Regions from separate parts of the Hafnia sp. CBA7124 genome, predicted to be linked through region 1. Evidence: predicted binding sites of a transcription regulator. Region 1 holds the regulator's gene; the other holds the start of a gene.
What was found. Region 1 encodes ArgR, which controls arginine synthesis, uptake and breakdown. Its sites were predicted from a motif close to ANTGAATAAAAATACANT; they were not measured.
Positions count from the first base shown of each region.

Region 2: a site for ArgR is predicted at 2,823-2,840, ahead of argF (ornithine carbamoyltransferase). Genes of this name have one in related genera too.

Region 1 is NZ_AP017469.1:548,600-554,232, forward strand. It holds gene mpl (UDP-N-acetylmuramate:L-alanyl-gamma-D-glutamyl-meso-diaminopimelate ligase) at 1-1,131, shown strand, start outside; gene yhcN (peroxide/acid stress response protein YhcN) at 1,312-1,575, opposite strand; gene yhcN (peroxide/acid stress response protein YhcN) at 1,712-1,975, opposite strand; gene argR (transcriptional regulator ArgR) at 2,391-2,861, opposite strand; gene mdh (malate dehydrogenase) at 3,330-4,268, shown strand; gene CPY98_RS02580 (helix-turn-helix transcriptional regulator) at 4,322-4,633, opposite strand; gene ispB (octaprenyl diphosphate synthase) at 4,846-5,633, opposite strand, start outside.
Region 2 is NZ_AP017469.1:3,988,430-3,994,062, reverse strand. It holds gene CPY98_RS18110 (MFS transporter) at 1-352, opposite strand, end outside; gene CPY98_RS18105 (carbamate kinase) at 787-1,710, shown strand; gene argF (ornithine carbamoyltransferase) at 1,760-2,776, opposite strand; gene rraB (ribonuclease E inhibitor RraB) at 2,943-3,374, shown strand; gene CPY98_RS18090 (sigma-54-dependent Fis family transcriptional regulator) at 3,614-5,053, opposite strand; gene lysA (diaminopimelate decarboxylase) at 5,246-5,633, shown strand, end outside.

The DNA.
Region 1 (5,633 bases):
CAGGGGATCCCATACGTTTCTGGTCCACAGTGGCTGCATGATGAAGTTCTACGCCATCGTTGGGTGATTGCGGTTGCAGGTACCCACGGCAAAACCACAACGGCAGGGATGGTCACTTGGATCTTGGAAGAGTGCGGCTATGAGCCAGGCTTTGTGATTGGTGGCGTTCCTGGAAACTTTGACGTTTCCGCTCGTATGGGCAACAGCCCATTCTTTGTGATCGAGGCCGATGAGTACGATTGTGCCTTCTTTGATAAACGATCCAAGTTTGTGCACTACTGCCCGCGTACGTTGATCCTCAATAATCTTGAGTTTGATCATGCGGATATTTTCGACGATCTTAAAGCGATCCAGAAACAGTTCCATCATCTAGTTCGTTTGGTACCGGGCAAAGGCCGTATTATTTTGCCGAGCAACGATGCCAATCTGAAACAGGTTATGGGGATGGGTTGCTGGAGTGAGCAAGAGCTTAGTGGTGAAGAGGGAACGTGGAACGCGCGTAAACTCAATCCAGATGCTAGCCATTACGAAGTTTTGCTGGATGGTGAAGTCGTGGGAGAGGTTAGCTGGGGCTTAGTGGGTGAGCACAATATGCATAACGGCTTGATGGCGATTGCCGCTGCCCGTCATGTTGGCGTGTTGCCTGTCGATGCTTGCCGTGCCTTGGGAAGCTTTATCAATGCCCGTCGTCGTTTAGAGCTTCGTGGCGAAGCCTTTGGCGTGAAGGTTTACGATGATTTTGCACACCATCCTACGGCTATTTTGGCAACGCTGGCGGCTTTACGCAGCAAAGTCGGTGGAACCGCACGCATTCTTGCTGTGTTGGAACCGCGCTCTAATACTATGAAAATGGGCGTATCTAAGAATGACCTAGCCCCGGCGCTTGGCCGTGCGGATGAGGTCTTCTTATTCCAGCCACATCACATTCCGTGGCTGGTCACTGAAGTGGCAGAGGCTTGTGTTCAGCCGGCTCACTGGAGCGCCGACGTTGATGTTCTGGTAGATATGATCGCTAAAACAGCGCAGCCTGGCGATTATATTTTGGTGATGAGCAACGGTGGCTTTGAAGGGATCCATAGCAAATTGTTGAAAGCACTTGAGCACAAGCAAGAGATTGCTGAGCAACAGTAAGTTGCCGCTCTAATGAATCAGCCGTGGCTTAGTCCACGGCTTTTTTGTGCCTGATATTTTGATAAAAAAAAGCCTCCGCAAGCGGAGGCAATGGGGTTCGTCGGGTTAGACGAGAGTGTTAGCTGGCTGAATCGGGTTAGACACAGGAAGCGCCAGCCTTATGATGAAACATCTTAATAATTAACGGTAAATCTCAGCGGTGGCGTGGTAGTTGCCATCCAAATGAGCTTCAACGATATGGAATGCGGTAGCGCCTTTGGCGTCAGCTTTATCGGACAGCTGTGCTTTGATATCTGAAGGCGAACCATCGATACCACTGATGGTTATAGTGCCAATGGATTGCATAGAGGAAGCCTGCTGTGCGCTGATGGATTGCGCAGCAAAAGCACCAAAAGAAACCATAGAAAGAAGACTTAAAGCAGCAACGGTAGTTTTGATTTTCATGATTATTTTCCTATTTTTCATTCTGCCGCAGTACTTCGATCTTAGATTCAATGACGATATTCTTTTGGTCACTGCGGTTTAACTTTAGCGATTCATTTACGGAGTTTGTGCTCCGCAAAGCAGGTGAATCCGTATTTTATTTGTAGATTTCAGCAGTTGCGTGGAATGAGCCTTCGTTGCGGGCTTCAACTACGCGGTAAGCTGTTGCGCCTTGCGCATCAGCTTTAGCTGACAGAGCCGCTCTGATATCAGAAGGAGCTGCGCTTACGCCGCTTACGCTGATGGTGCCAACAGGCTGCATTTTTGATGCCTGTGCGTTATCAACCAACTGAGCAGCGAATGCGCCGAAAGAAAGAGAAGAAAGAACGGCTAGAGTTGCAACAGTAGTTTTAATTTTCATGATGTATCCCTCAGATATTGTTTTATTTAGTTTTGAACTGTGATTCAAATCACGAAAACAAGTGTACACCTAGTAACTCGAAAAATTAATAGCGAGCTAATGGTTTGTTAGGTTTATTTGTTTGGTATTGTTTTGATGAATAGATCTAAATGGAATAAAAACAGCGCAAAAAACACACTTTTAAGACTAAAGTCTAATTAAATCAATAAAGTAACATCATGTTGCAAAATGTGCGGTCCGTAGCGTTTGTGACCGGCAGGAATATGGATATAGGACTGATTGACCATTAATGCTATTTGAAGTAGCGAATCATGCTGTATGAGTTGTGTAATTAAGCGGAAAAGAGTACGGCAACTTTAAGGAGGGCGGACGGGGACAATCATAGGCCTGACAGATATCAGGCCTGAGAACAGGATTACAGTTCTTGATCAAACAGCGACAAAATAGCGTCGTGCAGCTGCTCAACGGAGAACCCTTTTGCAGGCGTGGTGAAAATTGTGTCGTCACCTGCGATAGTTCCCAAAATCCCTTCTGATTTGCCTAATGAATCCAATAGGCGTGCAATTAATTGCGCTGCGCCTGGGCTGGTATGGATAACGACAACGGATTCGTTGTAATCCACGTCGAGAACCAGATTCTTCAACGGGCTGCTCGTAGTCGGAACGCCAAGTTCTGCTGGCAGGCAGTACACCATCTCCATTTTGGCATTTCGTGTACGGACGGCACCAAATTTGGTCAGCATACGAGATACTTTGGATTGGTTGATATTCTCAAAGCCTTCATCTTGCAGAGCCTGCACGATCTCACCCTGAGAACTGAATTTCTCTTCTTTGAGCAGCGCCTTGAATGCCTTGATCAAGTCTTCTTGTTTTGTTGGAGTTCGCATTCTTCACCGTAGGAATAGAAATAGAGAACATTATTATGCGTAATAATGAATTTTTATGCAATTTAAGTGCGGAAAACGTTAAGTCGGTCACTATAGAGTTCAAACCGGCAAGGGGATGATTTTACCACCTTGCCCATAAAATGAATATGTTAGCGGGAACTTTGGTTATGTCATCGGCATTCGTAAATAGATTGTTATTAAAATGATGTTGTTGTGATGTAAAAGAAGGGTGTAATGTAATGGCTGGGTAATGAGCTGTGATAAGTGCGCAACGAATTCCTACTCTGTGGCCCTATATCTTTCATGCATAAGCTATTTTTTATTATAAACCTTGCAGTAGGACATGGAATTAGTGCGTCATATCCCAATCTTTGTGTTAACAGATTGTTTTTTAAGACATGATGGACTAAGGTGCGCGGTAATGCATTCACGGCACTCTTAAATTAAAGATAAATCAAGGAGTATAGAATGAAAGTTGCAGTTCTCGGCGCAGCCGGCGGTATTGGTCAGGCTTTAGCCCTTCTTCTCAAAACTCAGCTTCCTTCAGGTTCAGAACTCTCCCTTTATGATATTGCGCCAGTCACCCCAGGTGTCGCCGTCGATCTCAGCCACATCCCAACAGCCGTTAAAATCAAAGGTTTCAGCGGTGAAGATGCGCGCCCTGCTTTGGAAGGCGCGGATATCGTATTGATTTCTGCGGGTGTTGCTCGTAAACCGGGTATGGATCGCTCCGACCTGTTTAATGTGAACGCCGGTATCGTACGTAATCTGATTGAGCAGGTTGCTAGCACGTGTCCTAAAGCTTGTGTAGGCATCATCACTAACCCAGTGAACACCACGGTAGCTATCGCAGCAGAAGTGCTGAAGAAAGCCGGTGTTTATAACAAAGATAAACTGTTCGGTATTTCCACTCTGGACGTTATCCGTTCAAATACTTTTGTTGGTGAACTGAAAGGCAAAAATCCGGCAGAAGTTGAAGTGCCTGTTATTGGCGGCCACTCTGGCGTGACTATTTTGCCACTGCTGTCTCAGATCCCTGGTGTGAGCTTCACTGAGCAGGAAGTTGCCGATCTGACCAAACGTATTCAAAACGCGGGGACCGAGGTTGTTGAAGCTAAAGCCGGTGGCGGGTCAGCAACGCTGTCTATGGGCCAAGCTGCGGCACGTTTCGGTTTGTCTCTGGTCCGCGCTATGCAGGGCGAAAGCAACGTTGTGGAATGTGCTTACGTTGAAGGTGATGGCAAATATGCTCGTTTCTTCGCACAGCCATTGCTGCTGGGTAAAGAAGGCATTGTTGAACGCAAATCTATTGGTACTTTGAGCGCCTTTGAACAAAAAGCGCTGGAAGGTATGTTAGATGTTCTGCATAAAGATATCGAACTGGGCGAAACCTTCGTTAACAAATAATTGTTGATGGAATACGGGTGGTCAATACACCCGTTTACCTGTTCCATCTGAATTTAACCGCCGGCTTTGATTGCTGGCGGTTTTATTTTTTTTGGTTTGCGTTGGCGCATGAGCCGCTGTCTATCAATCAGTTGATGCGTACTGATATCAAAATAGCGACTTGGCCATATTTCAGAAGGGTGTATCCCTAAGGCGTGAGCAATAATTAACTCACCTTTTGGCCAAGGGCGAGTCAAGGCATTCGATAGCGTGGTACTTGAGAGCCCTGAGGCTCTTGATAACCCACTGAGCGTAATATTTCTTTTATGTAATGCAGCAATAATATCTGCATGATGCCAATCTTCTAGGCATTGACTCTCTGCCATAATTCATTCCTTTGCAATGACACATAAACAGGGGAGAGAAATAGGGTTTGCGTGTATTGCTACTATCTAAAAACACTCTTTAAATTTCAATTAATTTCCAATTATTTCAATAATAAGAAACTCGTTATATTTATTCTATTATTATGTTTAATAAAGATTTTACATAAAAAAAGAGCCTTTCGGCTCTTCCTTTTGTTTCTAAAAAAAGAAAATTAGAATTTTCTATCTACCGCCATATTAGCGAGCCCAATCAGTGCCTCTTTGTAGCTTGATTCTGGCAATGCTTGTAGCGCTAAAATCGCTTTATCGGCTTCTTCTTCTGCACGTTGGCGGGTATACGTGAGTGAACCCACTTCGTGCATTGTTTCCAGCACAGGCTCAAGCAAATGGCGTCCATTGCCTTCTTCGATGGCTTTACGGATCATCGCAGAACGCTCCGGTGTGCCATGCTTCATCGCATGTAGCAGAGGCAATGTCGGCTTTCCTTCATTCAGGTCATCACCGGTATTTTTACCCAGTGTTTTCCCGTCTGCATCGTAATCCAAGAGATCGTCGATCAATTGGAATGCGGTGCCAAGATAGCGCCCATAGTCTTGCAAGGCGATTTCCTGTTCGTGCGTGGCTCCAGCAAGGATCGCCGAAGATTGCGCTGCCGCCTCAAACAAACGAGCCGTTTTGCTGTAGATAACGCGCATGTAGTTTTCTTCAGTGATGTTCGGATCGTTAACGTTCATCAACTGTAAAACTTCACCTTCAGCAATAACGTTAGTTGCCTCGGACATCAGCTCCAAAACGCGCAAAGACTGTAGGCTTGTCATCATCTGGAACGAACGGGTATAGATAAAATCACCAACTAAAACGCTGGCAGCATTACCGAAAGCCGCATTTGCCGTAGCTTTGCCACGTCGCATATCGGATTCATCGACCACATCGTCGTGCAGCAGCGTTGCGGTATGAATAAATTCAATTAACGCCGCGACGGTGATGTGTTTATCCCCTT
Region 2 (5,633 bases), 1.1 Mb from region 1:
TGACACGGGAAAATAGTAGCGTTGTCCAACTTTTCGCCCATCCTGTGACGGCGGTAAAAATACCGAATAATAAGAATCCAGGAACTAATACTTTTTTCTTGCCAATTTTATCTCCTAAGATCCCTGCCGGAACTTGCAACAATGCATAGGAGAAATAAAACACTGAATTTAATATTCCTAGTTGTGTTCCATTTAATCCGAATTCTTTTTCCAACTCACCCATCACCGGATTTAATACCGTACGGTCTGCATACATAAATATCCAGCCGAGCCAAAATAAAAATACGGTTATCCACCAAGCGGGTATGCCTGTTTTTTGCGGTGCGCTCGCATGCTCTATCGATTGTGACATAAGATACTCCCCTGAATACCCAGCATCTCTTGCTTATGGCGCGTTAGCCGTCCTGCTCATCCCTATCACTGACTTAGATCAGAGGTACTGGGGTCAAGAATGCTTACGACCAAAATATTGAAATTATTGGGCATAGCTATAATAAAAATGGTTCGTGCCAAATCGCTATGACGGTAAGCTATAATAATCGTAGAGGGATTCTGGTGAGATAAATCACACTTGATCTATTGTAAGGGAAGTTTTCTTATTCTACGGTCTATTAATAAAAAAAATTAAAAAATCTATTATTCAATTTTATTTAATTAAACAGCTCTGTGATATGCCAATTATAAAAAAATAATAGACTGTATTTTAAATGTAGCCACCATCACATTTTATATTTTAAATAAACTTAATTTTATCCCAACAAATTAACGTTTTTTATGGGGTATGAAATGAAACCAACCGTCGTCATAGCGCTCGGGGGAAACGCTATTTTACAGCGTGGAGAAATTCTTTCGGCTCAAAACCAGTACAAAAATATCGCTCAGGTGGCTGAGGTGGTTGCTGGGCTAGCCAACGATTATCGCGTCGTGATTGTGCATGGCAACGGCCCGCAGGTGGGATTGCTAGCGCTGCAAGGTGCGCTAGATCAGCAAACCCCAGCGTATCCGCTGGATATTTTAGTGGCTGAAACGCAAGGAATGTTGGGCTATATGATTGCTCAGTCGTTAGGGCAGAAAGAGAACATTCCTCAGGTGGTTAGCCTGCTGACGCGTATTGAAGTTGAGGCAGACGATCCTGCATTCCAGCAGCCGAGTAAATTTATTGGCCCTGTCTATCTGCCTGACCAACAGCATGAACCTAAACTCCGCTATGGTTGGACGATGAAAGCGGATGGCCAATATTTTCGTCGCGTGGTGGCTTCGCCTAAGCCGAGAAAAGTGGTTGAGCTGGCCTCGATCAAGTGCCTGTTAGATAGCGATCATATTGTGGTTTGTGCGGGCGGCGGTGGAATGCCGGTTGTCGCAAGCCAACAGGGATATTGCGGTGTTGAAGCTGTTATTGATAAGGATTTATCAGCCGCGTTGTTAGCCGAAGAGTTACATGCGGAATATTTAATGATTTTGACCGATGCGGATGCGGTTTATCAGGATTGGGGAACGCCACAGGCGCGGGCATTACGACATGTTACCCCTGAGGTATTGCGCCCGTTTGCGGCTCCTGATGGCGCGATGGGGCCGAAGGCAGAGGCGGTGATTGCGTTTGTTGAACAAACGGGCGGAACGGCATTTATCGGTGCATTAGCTGATGCCGAAGCGATTTTACGTCGGGAGAAAGGCACCTGTATTACACCAGAAACTGCGGCTGTTCTATAAAACAAAATCAGCGCGCCGTGAATATCAGGCGCGCTGATTTATTGAGTTATTACAGTTTGCCTAACGTCGCTACCATCACGGCTTTAATGGTGTGCAGACGATTTTCCGCTTCGTCAAACACGATGCTGTGCTCGGATTCAAATACTTCGTCGGTGACTTCCATACCGCCATTCAGCCCATATTGCTCGGCCATCTGTTTGCCCACGGCGGTTTGATCGTCATGGAAAGCCGGTAAACAGTGCAGGAATTTCACCTGCGGGTTGCCGGTCAGTTTGATGACGTTCATGTTGATTTGATAAGGCAGCAGTTGGGCAATACGTTCTTTCCACACCTCTTTTGGTTCGCCCATGGAAACCCAAACGTCGGTGTAAAGGAAATCGGCGTCTTTCACGCCTTCCGCCAGATCTTCGGTTAAAACCAGCTTCGCGCCGGTTTTGTCGGCTATTGCCTGACATTGAGCCACCAGTTCGGCCTCCGGCCAGCAGGCTTTTGGCGCAACGAGACGCAGCTCCATCCCCATCAGCGCCGCGCCTTCCAGTAATGAATTACCCATGTTATTACGCGCATCGCCAAGGTATGCCAGTTTCACCTGTGACAGCGGCTTATTTGGCATATGTTCTTGAATAGTGAGCAGGTCGGCTAAAATTTGGGTTGGATGAAACTCATTGGTTAATCCATTCCAAATCGGCACACCGGCATACTGTGCCAGGGTTTCCACCACGTCCTGCCCCCAGCCGCGATACTGGATGGCGTCGTACATTCTGCCCAGCACGCGCGCGCTGTCTTTGATGGATTCTTTGTGGCCGATTTGGCTGCCGTTTGAGCCTAAATAGGTGACATTAGCGCCTTGGTCGTAAGCGGCAACTTCGAAAGAGCAGCGGGTTCGGGTGGAGTCTTTTTCGAAGATGAGCGCGATATTTTTGCCTTTCAGCGTTTGAGGTTCATTACCTGCTTTCTTAGCCTGCTTAAGTTCAGCGGCTAAAGTGAGTAGATATGCGATATCTGCAGGCGTGAAGTCCAGTAATCTAAGAAAATGATGCTGATATAGCTGACTCATAGTGCTCATCCCCAGTTGTGTTTTTATTGTGCTGCATGAATTAATATTCACATTATGTGTATTAAAATTCAAAATCAACCCCTGAGAGATAAATATTCACGTTTCTTATGGAGGCATGAGCGCGGCTGTGGGAGAATGAAAGTAGCGTGATTGCATACAGATTGAGGACAAAGGCATGGCAAATCCTGAGCTATTAGAAGAACAACGTGAAGAAACCCGCCTGATCATTGAAGAACTGCTGGACGACGGCAGCGATCCAGACGCGTTATACACCATTGAACATCACCTTTCGGCGGATAACTTTGAGCTGTTAGAAAAAGCGGCGGTTGAAGCTTTTAAACTCGGCTACGAAGTGACTGATGCTGAAGAGCTGGAAGTTGAAGACGGTACGCTGCTGATGTGCTGCGATGTGATCAGCGAAGTTGGCCTGAATGCGGAAGTGATCGATACTCAGGTTGAACAGCTGGTGAACCTCGCTGAGAAGATGAACGTGAACTACGACGGCTGGGGCACCTACTTCGAAGATCCTAACGGTGAAGACGGTGACGACGACGAAGATGATGACGCAGAAGGCGTTGATGAGGATGACAATGGCGTTCGCCACTAATCCTTATACCCGTCATACTTCAAGCTGCTTACGCGTTGGCTACACCCGTTCACCCTAGTCACTTACTTAAGTAAGCTCCTAGGGATTCACGGGTTTGCCGCCTTCAAGCAACTTGAATTATTTAGGGTATAGATGCTGATCTTTAACATTGCATAGTTAGCATAGTTAGCATAGTTAACGTCATAGTGAGAATAGCGAATCCGGTGCCAGCGATGGCACCGGATTTTTTTATATATTAACTATGCGTGGGTCGCTAATACGCCTAAGCGGATGGCATATTTTTTAATTTTATAGTGCAGGGTCGTTCGTGAAATTCCCAGCCTTTTTGCCGCTTCTGCCACATTGCTATTCGCCTGATTCAACGCCTTTGTGATGAGCTGTTGTTCAAAATATGCGACTTGGCTGACAAGGTCGCCATCGCATTCAAATGTTCTGGCGGACATGGGCTGCTCTTCGGTAATTGGAGCTGCATTTTCAGGGAACAGTTCTGGGCATTCTTCATCGTAGGCAATGTTTTCTAATGGCCCATCGTGTTCTTGCATAATCATGCTGCGCACGATGGTATTTTCTAGCATACGCACGTTACCCGGCCATGCGCGTTTTAGCAGAATACCGCAGGCATTCTCGCTGATCCCCTGAATATCATGCTCAACATCATCGCGGTATTTATCGATGAAATAACGACTTAGCAGCAGGATATCCTCTGGGCGAGTGGAGAGCGGCGGCAGCGCCAGCATTCCGACGCCGAGCCGATAGAAGAGATCGGCACGCATTCTATTGTGTTTAATCAGCTGCGTTGGCGACTCGTTCATTGCTGCCACAATGCGCACGTTGGAGTGCAGTTCATGATTTCCGCCGAGTTTCCAGAAGCTTTTATCCTGTAGAAAACGCAGCAATTTGCTTTGCATCTCGATGGGCATGGCATTGAGCTCATCAAGAAATAGCGTGCCGCCGTCTGCCAGCTCAAGGTAGCCTTGGCTATTTTCAGCGCCGGTGAATGCCCCTTTAACGGTGCCAAATAAGGTACTTTCTATCAGCGTTGAGGGGAGCGCACCGCAGTTGAGGGCGATAAATGGCTTATTCACGCGTTTACTACAGCGATGTATTAAGCGAGCAAACAGCTCTTTGCCTGTCCCTGTTTCACCCACAATAACAACCGGAATATCGTTGACGGCTAGACGTTTAGCTTTGTCTATCAGCGCCAGCATAGCGGGATTTTCCGTAATGATATCGTGGGTGTTTTCAGCTTGATTCGAATAAAGCAGCTGGTTTAGTTCCACCACCTGCTCTTGTAGGCGGCGCACGCTAGACATATTTCTACCAATTTCAATCACGCCTACCATCTCACCGTTGCGTGCATACAGCGGCGCAGTGGTGTGCTGGTAATCCACCGCCTGCCCTTTAGCGTTGTAATAAACCTGATAATGGCCGATGTATTCCACTCCTTGTTTTAGCGAGTGCAGCATGGTGCTCTGTGATTCTTTCATCTTGGGATAGACGTCTAGCATGTGGTGGCCGAGTGCTTGCTCTACGGTATAGCCATCCAAATCTGCGCTTTCTTGGTTGTAATAAACGTATTCACCATCACGATTAATTATCGCTAACGGTTGATGAATAAGATCAAAAAAGCGCGAAAACATCTCAAGGGCATACTGCAATTCTGGGTCGAGCGGAGGCATTTTTTGGTCCTTTCACTGGGTGACGGATTTTCGTCACTTAGGCAATTTTTAGAATATATGACCGAAATTATTAGTAGGGATTTTTTTATTTTATTGATTTTAAAGATAAATAATTATGGCATGACGGTTGCAGTAACAATGTTATCTGTAGGGACATATCACGCATTAAACCATCGATAAGCAGAGGATTTTATGTCAGATAACATCGTTAAGAACTACAACCAACTGCGTCAAAATGTGATTGAGCACGATCGTCGTTTCACCAGCAACAATGGAAAACTGTGCTTTGAAGGTTTAGATGTCGAAGCACTGGCAAAAAAATACGGTACCCCGTTTTATGTGTTTTCTGAGCCTGAGATTGTGCGCAATATCAAAGAAATCGAGCAGGCTTTTTCCGCACATGCCAAAACCAAAACGTTCTTTGCCTCAAAAACCTGTTCGGTGATGGGGGTGTTAAAAGCCATCAAAGATGCGGGCATTTGTGCGGAAGCTAACTCACTTTATGAAGTGCGTAAGTGTTTGGAAATTGGTTTTTCTGGGAGCCAAATCGTATTTAACGGCGTGGTGAAAAAACCAGAAG